2 regions of the Ruegeria sp. AF1 genome follow, and region 1 is predicted to be linked to the other one. Evidence: riboswitches for the same ligand, from Rfam matches in the RefSeq annotation. Region 1 holds a riboswitch; the other holds the start of a gene.

Evidence for each region. A riboswitch is a leader RNA that binds a small molecule or an ion and turns the genes downstream of it on or off. The one in region 1 is predicted to bind cobalamin.
Region 2: it holds a riboswitch for cobalamin, as region 1 does, so the genes downstream of both, ACR0BK_RS18070 (hypothetical protein) here and ACR0BK_RS05410 (ABC transporter substrate-binding protein) in region 1, are expected to answer to the same signal.

What each region holds. Positions count from the first base shown of each region.
Region 1 is NZ_JBQFZG010000002.1:171,365-179,042, reverse strand. It holds gene ACR0BK_RS05425 (DUF6538 domain-containing protein) at 1-402, opposite strand, end outside; gene ACR0BK_RS05420 (hypothetical protein) at 443-634, opposite strand; gene ACR0BK_RS05415 (VPLPA-CTERM sorting domain-containing protein) at 1,200-1,790, shown strand; cobalamin riboswitch at 2,558-2,749, shown strand; gene ACR0BK_RS05410 (ABC transporter substrate-binding protein) at 2,903-3,907, shown strand; gene ACR0BK_RS05405 (FecCD family ABC transporter permease) at 3,904-4,953, shown strand; partial or broken gene ACR0BK_RS05400 (ABC transporter ATP-binding protein) at 4,950-5,460, shown strand; gene ACR0BK_RS05395 (GlxA family transcriptional regulator) at 6,352-7,302, opposite strand; gene ACR0BK_RS05390 (GntR family transcriptional regulator) at 7,469-7,678, shown strand, end outside.
Region 2 is NZ_JBQFZG010000019.1:7,425-15,102, reverse strand. It holds gene ACR0BK_RS18090 (bifunctional 2',3'-cyclic-nucleotide 2'-phosphodiesterase/3'-nucleotidase) at 78-1,946, shown strand; RNA gene ffs (signal recognition particle sRNA small type) at 1,986-2,084, shown strand; gene rsgA (ribosome small subunit-dependent GTPase A) at 2,243-3,271, shown strand; gene ACR0BK_RS18075 (alpha/beta hydrolase family protein) at 3,308-4,165, opposite strand; cobalamin riboswitch at 4,299-4,517, shown strand; gene ACR0BK_RS18070 (hypothetical protein) at 4,609-5,016, shown strand; gene ACR0BK_RS18065 (protein-tyrosine phosphatase family protein) at 5,008-5,520, opposite strand; gene ACR0BK_RS18060 (DNA polymerase III subunit gamma/tau) at 5,693-7,456, shown strand; gene ACR0BK_RS18055 (YbaB/EbfC family nucleoid-associated protein) at 7,646-7,678, shown strand, end outside.

The DNA of each region.
Region 1 (7,678 bases):
ACTGCGCCGGGCAAGATAGGCGCGGCTCAGGTCACGGACCGCCACCTTTACCGGCACGACGGGTCGGGTGAAGGCAGATTGCTCCAGAACTGTGCCAGAGTCCCCCAGAGTGGCCCGGAGACGGACGAGAGACGATTCCGGTTGGTCCACCCAATCAGGAACGTTAGCGTTGCTCTCCGTGGCAGACAGGGCCTCCTCTGCCTTGTCCCGAACTTGCTCCACCAGCGTTTCAAACCGGGCATTGACTTCAGCGGCTCGGACACGGGCGGTGTTGCGATCCCCGGTCTTGAGGCTCTGCTTCAGCGCCTGAGCGCCCAGCGCGAGAGCCACGTCAACGGGATAGTTGCGTCTGAACAACCACGTATGGCCCTTCAGATAGGCATAGCGAATGTGAGCAGACATAGGCCTCCTCCTTTTCTGTTTTGATTTTTCGGGATTGCCGTTAGGCGTCAGGGACGAGCCGGACGATCATCTCCCGATCTGGTTCGCCGTAGGCACCAGCCAGTGGGCCGGTCACAGCAAAGCCGGTCACGCAGTCTTCGAACACCTCTTCCACGCGGAACAGATGTTCAGGGACGTCATCGAAGGCGCGGACGACCACGACGTCACCGGGGTTCAGCTCCAGCTCAGTCATCGTCGGACTTCCACGTCCAGAGGACCGCCAACAGAACCAGAGCTGAGACAGCGGGGTGAGACCGAGACACCACCCAGAGCATCGTCGTCAAGACAGCCTTGGGCGGTGGGTGCAAAAGAAAACCCCCGACGAGAACGCCGAGGGCAGACAGGTACTTCATGGATCAAACTCCTGCAGTTGTTTCTTTATTTAGATGCAGGAGAGTTCTCGGTTTTGACGGGGGAGCGGACGTTCAGATTCATAGTGGGAATGGCCGAGTTGCGGACAAACCCACCTTTAGCGGCGCTACGGCGAATGTCCGTTTTCCGGTTCAAAAGGGCAATAAACGAGTGTGCGCCTTCTCTCAATAGCGACCTCAGCGGATTAAGCCGGTGGTATGAGATCGCAAAAATTCAGACGAATTTGTTTGTATTGTCTAAATGCCCAATCTTAAAGGCCGTCTAAACAGCCTCAGCCGAGCCAATGTCGGGCGTGGGTCATTGACTTACAGGGGCTTCGTGTGTTCTTATTGGGGTTGGGGAAATCGATACGCAGTGCAACATAAATGTGCCTTTTCGGGGGAGCTATGACAGTGCGTATATATTTTTCTGTGCTGGTGATGTGGCTATCGGCAGCCACAGCGGGCCAAGCGGCGACTCTCAGCTCACTTGGAGCAACAGGGGTAAACGTCAACGGCACACTTTACGATGTCACTTTCTTAGACGGTTCTTGCATCTCAGTCTTCAGTGGATGCAACGACCAAACCGACTTTGATTTTTCTAATCAGACTGACGCTCTGTTAGCGGCGCAAGCGCTTCAAGCACTTTTTCATGACAGCGCAAATTCCTCATTCGATACTGACCCCGGCCTCACGAATGGATGTACCAACGTACCGCTTAACTTGTGCACGATGTATATTCCGTACAGGACCTATATCTCTGGCAACTACTTCGATGCCGCTTTCTTCACAAATTGGGATAACGTCAATTTTTCCGATTTCGTTAGCTCTGGAGGAGCTATTGACGCTTCCACAGATTATTCGTCAAACGGAACTATTACTTTTGCTCGGTGGTCACCCGTCACCCCGGTTCCGCTACCTGCTTCGTTTCCTCTACTGGCAGGAGGCGTTTTCGGGTTGTTGGCCTTGGGGCGTCGAAAAAAGCTGCAACAGCATTGAGCGAATTGGAGCTAACCCAATCCTGTCTTGACCCCGGACGTATTCTTGCAAACATAAAATTGGGATGATTATGCGGAAAGCCTCGGTGGCTAAGTGGACAAGGTCGATTTCGCAAGCCCCCATCGTTCAAAGTCGCTATTCTGGAAATTCTGTTCGACAACGCATGGTTTCCGCGAGCCGCCTTCCGCTCTTGATCGTTTTTCTTCGGTGACAGAGTTTGTCACCAAAATCGACTAGGAGCTGCCGTTCGCCACACGCTCAACGAATGACGGTTCAGGGCTCCCCAACAGCCCTTCGCTGCGCTTAGCTGGAACGCCCGCCAAAGCCCCCGCCAGCACCAGCGACCCCCGTCAGCACCCGGATCGCCTCGTCAGCGGTCCAGGTTGGCGGTCTCGTAAGCTATCCCCAAAGCGCCAGTGAGCGGTCGTTCTAGCGGTCAAAATGCCCGGCGCAGAGCTTAGCGAATGCCCGTGCTGACCCGCTGACGCTCCATTCCGCCCGTCGCTTAGCTCAGCAAAATGCCCCCGAAACCGCCCCAGTTTTTCGGGCTAGTGGGAAAAGCTCTTGGGTTTCATCGGTCGGCAAGGAATCCTACCACCCCAGCCATGATTTTCCTATATATCACACACCGACGTCCTCGGGGCGGATTGTAGCGCCTTCTCAGCGGCTTGTCTGACGTCAGCACCATGTTGAGACGCGCAGGTTCATGCCCTTGGGAGAAAATGGGAAAGACCCCCGAGTTTTTTCTTGCCGCAGAGTAAGTGTTAAGGTACCCGCGTTTTACCGGTCCCGATGTGGCTAAGAGGGAATCCGAGGTGCCTTTTGGTGCCAACCGGAACTGCCCCCGCAACTGTAGGCGGCGAGCGCTGTCCATTCCGTCACTGGGCCATTTCGGTCTGGGAAGACAGGACAGACAAAGACCCGTCAGTCAGGAGACCTGCCGGTATGAAACCGAAACACACCGGGCGGGGTTGTCCGGGGAGGTTGCCGAAGAAACGCGCCGGGCGGGCTATGTACCACTCTGCGCTCACAGCAGGCAGAAAAGCGTCTGTTGCTTCGGTAAATGCCCATTCACCCGTTCTCTGGTCATTGACACATGGAGATCGATTGTCATGTTTCTACGCACTGGCCTGATTGGCCTTTCCTTGCTGGCTACCAGCGCTGCCGCCGAAGGAAACTTTCCCTTAACCATCGAAAACTGCGGTCACTCGGTCACGTTTGACGCGCCAGTGACGTCGTCAGTCACGGTCGGCCAAGCCGCGACCGAGGTGCTTTATGCGCTGGGTCTGAGTGAGCAGGTTCTTGGAACTTCGGTCTGGTTCAACGAGGTGCTGCCTGAATATGCCGAGGTGAATGCCAAGGTAGAGCGTCTGGCAGACAATGATCCCAGCTTTGAAAGCGTTGTTGCCAAGCGGCCGGGACTGGTCGCAGCGCAATATGAATGGCATGTCGGACCCGAGGGCATCGTCGCCACGCGTGAGCAATTTCACGAACTGGGTATTCCAACTTACGTGATGCCTGCGGATTGCGTCGGCAAAGACAATACGGTCGGCGGCGATGGCACCCGCCTGCAAGCGTTCTCGACCGATACGCTGTATCAGGGTATCGAAGAACTGGCGGCAGCCTTTGATGTGTCCGAACGCGGCACGGACCTGGTTGCCGAGTACAAGGCCCGTGAAGCCGCAGCCGTCGCCAAGGCGCAAGCCGTGAAGCTGGACGATGTGTCCGCCGTATTCTGGTTTTCCTCTCCTGAAATGGAAAGCGATCCGTTTGTGGCCGGGCAGAAGGGCGCACCGGGATACATGATGAGCACATTGGGCATCCGCAACGTCGTCGAGACGGATGAAGAATGGCCAACAGTGGGCTGGGAAACCATTGCCAAGGCCAATCCGACGGTGATCGTGATTGCCAAGATGGACCGCCGTCGCTTTGCTGCGGACGACTACCTGAAAAAGCTGGAGTTCCTGCGCGCTGATCCGGTGACCAGCCAGATGGATGCGGTCAAGAATGACCGGATTGTCGTTATGGATGCGCAGGCCATGGACGCCACCATCCGCGCAATCCCGGCACTGGAGGATCTGGCCGAGAAGCTGGATACCATCGGAAACAACTTGTGAACGAGGTCGCCGCAATCTTTCGGCAGGGTTTCAAGGCCGCGTGCCTAACTGTGCCACTGTTGATTGCGGCGGTCCTTGCGGGCGCGATGATCGGGGAAACCTCGTTGTCGCCCGATTTGGTTCTCTCCGTTCTGGTCAACAAGCTGGCCGGAGCGGACCTGCCCGTCGACCCAATTGATCAGGGTATTATCTGGAGCTACCGGATTCCTCGCGCTCTGGTCGCTGCGTCCTGCGGTGCCGGTCTGGCTGTCGCAGGGGTCGTGTTGCAGGCATTGCTGCGAAACCCGTTGGCTGACCCTTATATTTTGGGCATTTCTGCCGGGGCCTCGACGGGTGCCGTGGCTGTTACCATCGCTGGTTTGGGCGGGGGAGCTTTGTCGCTGTCTTTTGGCGCGTTCAATGGCGCGCTTTTGGCTTTCGGTTTTGTCGCGTTGCTGGCCCGAGCCTCCGGCGCAGGCGGCGGGCGGGCTGCGACGGCGCAAATCGTTTTGGCGGGAATTGCCGGGTCTCAGTTGTTCAATGCGCTAACGGCCTTCATCATCGCCAAATCCGCCAATGCCGATCAGGCGCGCGGGATCATGTTCTGGCTGATGGGAAACCTCAGCGGCGTGCGCTGGCCGGATGTATATCTGGCCATTCCGGTGGCCTTTGCCGGCTGGCTTATTTGCCGCTTTCACGCCAGAGCTTTGGACGCATTTATTTTCGGCACTGATTCAGCGGCCTCGCTGGGCATACCGGTGCGGCGGGTGCAGGCAACCCTGATCTTCGCCACCGCGCTGACAACAGCGGTCATGGTTTCGATCGTCGGGTCCATCGGCTTTGTCGGGCTGGTCATCCCTCATGCTGCCCGGTTCCTTGTAGGACCGGGGCATCGCAGGCTTATCCCAACGGCCGCCTTGATCGGAGCGGTCTTCCTGATCGGCGCCGATATCGTGTCGCGCATCATCATCCCGGGTCAGGTTCTGCCGATTGGGGTGGTTACCGCCCTGATCGGTGCGCCTGCCTTTGCCGTAATTCTGGTGCGCGGCCAGAGGAACGCCCAATGAAGATCGAGGCGCAAAACCTGACATTTTCGGTTCGCGGCAAGACTTTGCTGTCAGACGTATCGTTTGTTGTGGAGCCCGGCGAAACACTGGCTTTAGTCGGACCCAACGGTTCGGGCAAATCAACTCTGATGCGCCTGTTGGCGGGTTTGGCACGTCCGGTTTCGGGAAAAGTCGTCATAGCGGGCCATCCCGTTTCGCATTTGTCGCGCAGACAGATTGCCCAACGGATTGCCATTGTTGAACAACAGGCTGATACAGCCGAACGCGTAACTGCACGGTCCGTGGTCGAGCTGGGCCGCACGCCCTGGCTGTCGGCCTTACGGCCCTGGCGCGCCGAAGATACCAGGCAAGTCGACAAAGCCCTGCAAACTGTGGAAATGGCCGATATGGCACACAGAGAATGGGCAACATTGTCTGGAGGAGAGCGCCAGCGGCTGCACATCGCGCGGGCTTTGGCGCAGCAACCGGGCCTTTTGCTTTTGGACGAACCGACCAACCATCTGGACATACATCACCAACTGTCGATCCTGGACTGTGTTCGAATTCTAAAAGTGACAACGGTGATGGCACTGCACGATCTGAATCAGGCAATGGCTTGTGATCGCGTGGCTGTTTTATCAAAAGGACAGCTGGTTTCTCTTGGCCCGCCCAAACAAGCCTTGTCTTTGCAAACCGTTTCAGAAGTTTTCGGTGTCAAAGCACAGTGGGGGTATAGTGCCGGCAGGACAGAACGGTTTCTGTCCTATCATCTGGACTGACGGATCCCGATCGCTTCTGGTCGCACAGGATATCAGCGTCGTCAGCGCGCCATGCCAGATACGTACAATCTACGGCCTCGAAGGCGTATTCCAACGGCGAGCAAGCTTGATCTGGGTTTCCTCACAAACTGCAAAATTGCTCGTCGAATGCTGTCTAGATTCTAACAGAAATAGGATTTGTTCGTTTTCTTGCCTTCCAAGATGATCGGCAGGCGCGTCGTCCGAGCGTTGGTCGACCAAACCCTTATGGTATGTTCACTACTTGATTTGAACCGTGAAACAGATTCCTTTCGGAAACCACTGGGACCTGACCCAAATCTCGAAACGCCATCAGCTTGAACAGATTGCGGCGACCGCACGTCGATATTGCAGATTACCCACAATCAAAGCCTCAACTTGAGCCTTAAATTAACAGTAGATTAACGAAACAGGGCACAACAAATCTCTGGATGACAAGTTCTTGATATACTTATGCCTATATCGAGATTTATTGGTGGGTAATCCTGCCGGTCTGTTGACTAGTCCAGTTTTTAACGAGGGGGTATCCCGGCAGGATCAGGGGGTGCCAGATCGGGCCAATTCGAGGCCAACAGATCGCGGCACCCCCGCCGGTAAGCGCGAACCAGCAACTCATCTTTCTTCAGTTGATCTTGTTGCGCTGCGCGTGGGGTGTGATGCCAAAACTGGATCGGTATACCCGAGAGAAATGCCCCGGATTTTCGAAGCCGCAGGCCACGGCGACTTCGGTAACCGACGCCTCGGTTTGCAATAGCAGTTTCCGAGCCCGTTCCAGCCGCATCTCCATAAAGTATCTTTTGGGGGAAGTATTAAGGTATTTGCCGAACAACCGTTCCAGTTGACGGGTGGAAATACCCAAAACACCGGCAATGAAGGATGGTGAGACAGGAGTTTCGAGACTGTCCTGCATAATATCTATCGCTTTTGCCAGATGGGCATTGCGCATTCCATTGCGCGATTGCAGCGAGACGCGCTGCTTGGCGGTCGCATTACGCACAGTGTTATAGACCATCTGATCCGCAACATCAGTGGCCAGTTCTTCGCCATGGTCGCGTTCGATCAGATGCAGCATCAGGTCTGCGGTCGCGGTTCCACCTGATGCGGTAATGTGTTTTTCGTCGGCGACAAAGACGCTGCGCACCAGATTGACATCCGGAAACGCCTCCATGAATGCGTCGTGGTACTCCCAATGGATCGCCGCCTGCATACCATTGAGGAACCCGGCCTCGGCCAGCAACCACGCCCCGGAACACAATGCCCCGATCCGCGTTCCGCGCGCGCGTTCGCGCCGCAGTGCAGCCAGAAGGGAACGAGTCACGTGGTCACGCATGTGAATGCCCGACAAAACAAAGAGTTGATCGCACTTGGGCAGTTCCTCAAGTCCGGAATGCACAAGAGTGACGGATCCATTGGAAGACACGGCCTGCTCGCCCTGTTCGGATACAAAAGACCAGCGATACAGCTCATCGCCACTCACTAGGTTGGCGATCCTCAGCGGTTCGACCGCACAGGAAAAGGCGAGGTGCGAAAACTCCTCGACAAGGATGAAGGCGAAGTGCTGCGTCTGAAGCATGAGCAGGACCATTTCCAAACTGGGCCGACGCCCAAGCGTGAGTCTATTTTGCAGACACCCATGCTGCACGAGATTTTTTTGTATACAAGTTGTATTTTTTAGAAATACAAAAATACGACCACCGCGATTCGGACACGGCAGCCAGAGGACATAGTGAGGCCAAAGGATGAAAGACGAAGCCAAGTCGCGCAAAAATGCGCTCAGAGAACACCTGAAGATGTCCATCCTGACGCTGCGCCTTCGTCCAGGTGACGATCTGGATGAGGCGCATTTGTCCGATGAATTCGGCCTGTCGCGCACGCCTCTGCGTGAGGTGTTTCGTCAATTGGCAGGCGAAGGCTATCTGGATCTGCGAAAAAACCGCAGCGCCCGTGTT
Region 2 (7,678 bases), on a different contig from region 1:
GTGGCCTCGGAAAAATCATCTAGAGTGAATTTTGATGGATTTAATCAATACCCACATTCAATAGCAGAATACTCAAAGTGAAGATCCCCTCCTCGACGCAGGTACAGCCCATTGGTGACAGTGGGAAAATTCGCATTCTGGCCACAACCGACCTGCATATGAACCTGACCGGTTTTGACTATTACACCGACACGCCAGACCAGACGATTGGATTGACGCGCACCGCCAGCCTGATCCGCGCTGCCCGACAAGAGGCCGAACGCGCGCTGGTGCTGATGTTGGACAACGGGGATTCGTTGCAGGGAACCCCAATGGGCGATTGGGCCGCCAAAAGTGGCACTGCCCATCCGATGATGACGGCGTTCGAAGCCCTGGATTATGACGTGATCGGGCTGGGCAACCATGATTTTGGGTTCGGGCTCGCGACATTGGGCAACATCCTGACGCAAGCCCCCTGCCCAGTTATTTGCAGCAACCTGTATCGCACGCATGGACCTCAGCCCTGGCAGCGGCACATGGTTCTGGACCGCACCGTGTCTTTGAACGGAGAAGACATTCCCGTTCGCATCGGCATCTTCTCGGTTCTTCCGCCGCAAACGACCTGTTGGGAGGCGCATAATCTGGATGACGATATCGTCGTCGAGGATATCCTGCTTGCGGCTAAATCCCTGACGCAGACATTGCGCGACGAGGGGTGTGATATCATCGTGGTGCTTGCTCATTCCGGCCTTGGGGGCAGCGAGCCGGTAGCCGGGATGGAAAACGCCGTGATCCCTCTGGCCGCGATCAAAGGCATCGATGCCATTGTGGCCGGGCACACCCACCTGACACTTCCAGGAGAGAGCCACGCCAATACCCCGATGGTCGATCACCTGACGGGGCTGGTACATGGAACGCCCATTGTCATGCCGGGATCAGCGGGCTCTTACCTGGGGGTTATCGATTTGGCCGTGACCGCCGGGCTGGACGGCAAAGTGCGAATCCGGGATAGCCGCGTCGAACTGCGCCCGGTTATCAGCAACGGCACAGCCGTCGGGGAAGACCGTGAAATTGCGGGCTTGTGTGAGGTGGCGCATCGTATGACCCGTCAATCCGTTGCGGCACCGGTGGCACATATCCCGGATACATTGCACAGCTATTTCAGTTGCTGTGCGCCGGATCGCGGGCTGAACCTTGTAGCTGCGGCGCAAGCCGCCGCACTGCGCCCGCTTTTGCAGGGAACAGACCTGGCGGATCTGCCGATTCTGTCGGTTGTTTCGCCTGCCAAATCCGGCGGGCGCTCAGGCCCCCGCCATTATACCGAGGTACCCGCCGGAGAAATATGTTTGCGCCATGTCGCGGATCTGCATGTGTTTCCCAACGAGCTGCGCGCAATCCGGATCAGCGGCGCGCATCTGCTGGACTGGTTGGAGATGTCGGCCAGCGTATTCAACCAGTTAAAGCCCGGTTCCGAGCCCGAACTGATCAACGCTGAACGGGCCGGGTACAATTTCGACATCGTGTTTGGACTGTCTTATCAGATCGACCCCACTCAGCCGCCTCGATACGATGCGCAGGGGAAAATGATCCATCCAGACCACAGGCGGATCAGCGATCTGACATATACAGGCCGCCCCGTACGACCGGAGCAGATGTTCGTTATGGCGCTGAACAATTACCGCGCCAGCGGAGGCGGGCATTTCCCGCATGCGACAACGTCTGAGTTCATCAGCCTGCCACCGCTGAGCATCAAGGACCTTGTGCGGGATTACCTGGCGCAGCACCTTCCGCCCGATCCGATCGTCACGCAGCCCTACCCGTTCTCGCTGATGCCGCAGCGGGGCGTGACAACAATTCTTCGAACAGGTCCGGGCGCCCCGAAATATTTGGATGAGTTGCGCAGGTTCGATCCCGTGTTGCTGGGCTCGGATGGCAGGGGATTTGAACGCATCCGCCTGACGCTCTGACGGGTTGTCTTTTCCCGTTGCCTTCCCTATATCCGGACTCGAGAGGTTGGCGCGGGCGAGCGCCTCGCCAACCTGGTCAGGTCCGGAAGGAAGCAGCCACAACGAGCCCCGCTTGGGTCGATGTCCAACCTCTCACTTCGTGAACCACAGCCACAGGAGGGCTTTATGATTGTAGTGAAAACCCTTCGGGCAGGCTGGTTCTGATTCACCGGAATCACCGGACTGCCTGAACACACGACCTGCGGATGCGCGCTTGCCATCCGTTGGCATTGCTGTTTCTGAAAACAGGCAGATAAATGTCTTATACGCTTTCGGACCTGGGATGGTCCTCTTACTTTGCCGCGCAGCATGCGGTTTTTCCTTCTGACACGCCCTTTCGTATCGCATCGGTACATCGGGACCGTCTGATCGGGCTGAGCCCGGATGGTGATATCCCTTTGCTGACACCGGATAATCCGACCGGTTCATATGCCGTTGGGGATTGGGTCCTCGCCGACGCCGAAAACCGCGTGCGTCACATTCTGGACCGGCGCAGCCTGCTGCAACGCAGGGCTGCCGGTACAGGTGCCGCAACACAACTGATAGCAGCCAATGTCGATGTGTTGTTCATCGTCAGCTCGTGCAACGCCGATTTCAACCTGCCCCGGCTGGAACGTTATCTGGCGCTGGCACATCAGGCCGGATGTTATCCTGTCGTTGTCCTGACGAAAGCTGACCAGTCGGATGACCCCGGCAGTTTCTCGGGACAAGTGCAATCTCTGGACCCTTTTTTGTCGGTACTGGCGATCAATGCGCTGGACCCGGCAGATATCGAAAAGGTTCTGGCATGGTGCCCCAAAGGCCAGACCGGCGCGCTGGTCGGGTCGTCGGGCGTGGGTAAAACGACGCTCAGCAACGCCATGACGGATCAAAACCTCGCCACCTCTGGAATTCGCGAAGACGACGCACGGGGCAGGCACACGACAACGGTGCGCGCGTTGCACCGGATGGGTAACGGTGGCTGGCTGATTGACACGCCGGGAATGCGCGCATTGCGTTTGTTGGACGCTCAGGACGGGATCGACAACGTGTTCTCGGACATCACAGAGCTTGGCCAAAGCTGCCGCTTTTCGGATTGTCAGCACGAGACCGAGCCCGGCTGTGCCGTGCAGAACGCAATAGGCAAGGGCGTTCTTGATCCGGCGCGGCTGGACCGTTGGCGCAAGCTGCGGCGCGAAGATCAGCGAAACTCGGAAACCGTTGCGCAATCGCGGGCGCGGGACAAGGCGTTCGGCAAGATGGTCCGCGGTGTCATGCAGGACAAGAAGCTTCGCAAACGGCCATAGCTGCAAGGTGTTATGGAAAACCTGCGTCGCGTCTGATCAGGCGATCAGGCGCGGCCAGACCGCTGCATTGCGCCGGGCAAATGCGCCTATGTGACCAATCTCCGGCAGCCCAAATTCGGCAGGCTTCAGAAGGTGGCGTCTGGCCCCGGGGCCATACAGATCGGCAAGGCGCCAAACCGCCTCGGGCGGAACCATCTGGTCGTCTTCGAACGTGTACAGATCCACAGCTGTTCCAGAACTGCCCCAATGCGCATCAGGCAAATTCTGCCCGATCTCGGGAACGTAGCTAAGAGGAGCTGTGCACCATTTGCGCCATTGCCAGTAGACCGAGGCGGGCAGGTCCGAGCCAAACCCGATTGCTTTGCCAGGCAGATAGCCAAGCGCCCGCACCATCAGCGGTGCATGGCCATACCAAAACAGCCCCGCCAGCCCCCGATAGGGCCATGGGTGATCTTTCAAAGTCACCAGCCCCGAACACACACAGATCATACGGTCAATCTGGTTGATATCCGGCTGCACCGGCCCCAGCATCGCACCGACCGAATGGCCGATGGTCCAGTGCTGCGCCTTTGGAAACCGCCTGCGCATCTCGGCCCGTGCCGCCGGCATATCGATCAATGCCCAATCCGCCATTGTAGCACGCGCGTCTTTCAGGCGGCCGACCAACGAAAGCCCGTAGTCCCGATAGTCATAGGTCAGGCAAGCCATCCCCCGCTTGGTAGCCAGCCATCGCGCAAAATGGCGATAATAGTCACGCGGCACACCTGTAGCACTGTTCAGCACAACAACGGTTTCCGGCTCACCCACAGGCCGGTACAACCGCGCCGACAAGGTCACGGACCCTGACGGAAAGCTGAAATCTTCGATCAACACCGTCTGTTCCGTATCCAACATGATCCCCGGCTTTCACTGAAACAATCGGTTTGCCTGCCTTCAATGCCGACGACACTAGGCCGGAACATAATCCGCATCCAGCATGACCAAACGTCCGGCCTAAAGATCGGCTTGACTCGGAACGCGATCAGACGCTAGCGGTTGTGTGATGGTTTCCGGCCCCCACAAGAGGTCGGGATGAAAAGGGAACACGGTGCGGTTTGTCTGGTCACGCAGGCATCAACCAAGTCCGCGACTGCCCCCGCAACTGTAAGCGTTAAGCAATGCCGAAATACCACTGGCCTATGGGCTGGGAAGGTCGGCAGAGCAATGACCCGCAAGTCAGGAGACCTGCCATCGGAACTGAAACCGAAACTCGGGCGGGGTGTCCGGGCAGGTCCTGACGGCGAAATGCTGTCCCACCTGCCCCAATATTCCAGCCCACCACGCGCGGAGGGCGCAGGATGATCTGGAAGACAAAGTCACACGAATACAGCGCAACAGTGTGCCAGCGTACGGGCAAAACCTGCCCGGCTTTGGCGCGACTGGCCCGCTCGATTTCCGAAGCCATGGCGCAGGCGGTTTCGGCCACCAGCGAGGATTTCGAATTTGAAGGCAGCAGCGCGCTATCACATTGCGCGGAAGGGTGCATGGCAACGATCCGAGCGCGATCCGACAGCGTTCGCGTTTTCTGCGGGGCGCACCCTGATACGGCAATTCGGGACCTTGATGCCTATGCCGATTTGATCTTCGGACCTACATTCAGCACGCTGCCCTCGGGCATTGTCGCGAACCCGCCTTGCGCCATGATCGAGGTTTCAACGATCCGGCCTCGGAAAACCGGCTACGCACCCCAGCAGCTGTCAGCTTGATCCCACTTCCACCTGTGCCGGGGTGATCCGGGACGCCCAGGCCAGCTGCGCATCGGTTTCGACAGCGCAGGGGCGCACGGCCCGCAGGCGGTCCAGTGCGTCGCTGGCGCGTTCACCGCATTCAACCATCAGTCGCAGAACAATCATCCCGGATCTGCCGCACCCCCCACGGCAATGCACAAGAACCCGGCCACCGCCCGACAGCGCATGTCGGGCCGTGGCGCCGACCTCTGGCCAGGCCTTCTGAACCGCCTGCGTCGGTGCTCCAAAATCTTCGATCGGCAGGTGAACCCACCGGCTGGCACGGCTTTGGATGTCGCTGCCAAAGTGCTGCGCGCCATCCTGAAGCATTTCAACATCCGTCGTCATTGAAATCACAAGGCCCGGTTTCCACGCCGCAATCATATCCAGATCGCCGACGTAATCCCCGCCACGCCCGGGCATTGAAGTAAGGGCAAGCGTTCCGCCTCCGACCTGCAGAGCAAAAATGACCAGCTGCGACATGAAGTGCGTCCTCCCCCAAGGTACTCTTTAAGAAATGAGCCATTAAATCCGCTGGACCAGTTTAGTTGGAAACCAGCCCGTTTCTGAAACAAAAAATCATCACGCCCCACAGTGGACGCGGACTGCCGCCGCCACTACGCTGTGCCGAAGCACCGAATCCGAGCGAGTAGACATGACAGACACGCCCAGCCCCGCCTATCAGGTTCTCGCCCGCAAATACCGCCCGGAAACCTTTGCCGACCTGGTGGGTCAGGATGCCATGGTGCGCACCCTGAAAAACGCTTTTGAAGCCGACCGGATTGCGCAGGCCTTTGTCATGACCGGCATTCGCGGAACGGGTAAAACCACCACGGCACGGATCATCGCCAAGGGCATGAACTGTATCGGACCGGATGGAACCGGAGGGCCGACAACAGAGCCTTGCGGTCAGTGCGAGCATTGCATCGCGATCATGGAAGGCCGCCATGTCGATGTGATGGAAATGGATGCCGCCAGCCGTACCGGCGTCAACGATATCCGCGAGATCATCGACAGTGTTCGCTATCGCGCAGCCAGCGCGCGCTACAAGATCTACATCGTCGACGAGGTTCACATGCTCTCGACCAGCGCATTCAACGCGCTGCTCAAGACGCTCGAGGAACCGCCCGCACATGTGAAATTCATCTTCGCGACCACCGAGATTCGCAAAGTGCCGGTCACGGTTCTGTCGCGGTGTCAGCGCTTTGACCTGCGCCGGATCGAGCCCGAAGACATGATCGGCCTGCTGCGCAAGATCGCCGGGGCCGAGAGCGCGCAGATCGCCGACGATGCGCTGGCGCTGATCACCCGCGCTGCAGAAGGGTCGGCCCGGGACGCGACCTCACTGCTGGATCAGGCGATTTCACACGGGGCTGGCGAGACGACCGCCGATCAGGTCCGTGCGATGCTGGGTCTGGCGGATCGTGGTCGTGTTCTGGACCTGATGGACATGATCCTGCGCGGTGACGCGGCAGGGGCGCTCACTGAACTGAGCGGACAATATGCGGAAGGCGCGGACCCTCTGGCCGTGCTGCGCGATCTGGCCGAAATCACGCATTGGGTGTCCGTCGTAAAGATCACACCTGACGCGGCCCAGGACCCGACGGTTTCCCCCGACGAACGCACACGGGGCCAGCACATGGCCGAGGCCTTGCCGATGCGGGTTCTGACCCGGATGTGGCAAATGCTGCTGCAGGCGCTGGAGGAAGTCTCTGCCGCGCCCAACGCGATGATGGCCGCCGAAATGGCTGTTATCCGACTGACGCATGTCGCCGATTTGCCCAGCCCCGAAGAGCTGATCAAACGGCTGCAAGACGCCCCACCTTCGCCACCCGGCGGGCCGGGCGGGGGCATGTCAATGTCCCGGCAGGCCCCGGTGGCAACGCAATCCAACGCGACCCCGCCGCCTGCCTATGCATCGCCCCCGCGCGGCGCGGGTGGCGCACCGGTTGCCGCGCTGGCGCAGGATGCCCAGACGGCCCTGGCCCGCTATCCAACCTTCGGGCATGTGGTGGAACTGATCCGCACAAACCGCGATGTGAAACTGCTTGTCGAGGTGGAAAGCGGCATGCGCCTTGTGTCGTACCAGCCCGGCCGGATCGAATTCACCCCGACGCCTCAGGCACCGTCGGATCTGGCGTCGCGATTGGGCTCTGCCCTGCAACGCTGGACTGGCAATCGGTGGGCCGTCTCCATTGTCTCGGACGGGGATGCCGCGACCATCGCGGAAGTGCGGGACCGGGCCGAACTGGCCCTGAAAGCCGAGGCCGAAGAACACCCGCTGGTTCAGGCCGTGCTGACGCAGTTCCCCAAGGCGAGGATCATAAGGATCGAAACACCTGAACAGCGTGCCGCCAAGGTTGAGACTGAGGCCCTTCCCGAAGTCGAAGATGAATGGGACCCCTTCGAAGAGGATTAGCCCTAAGCTTGTGGGTCCAAGTTTCAAGAAACCGGCATACTCACGCCCCTCCACGATACAACTGAGGGTGGGAATGCAGGCGCATGACTGATCGGTCGGCGACGCTCTGATCAGGACAGGCGGGAGACCTCTTGTGCCGCCTGCCTGCGGTCCGTATTTAGAACCAAACAGAAACACAGGAGACGACTGATGCTGAAAGGACTCGGCGGGCTTGGCGGACTG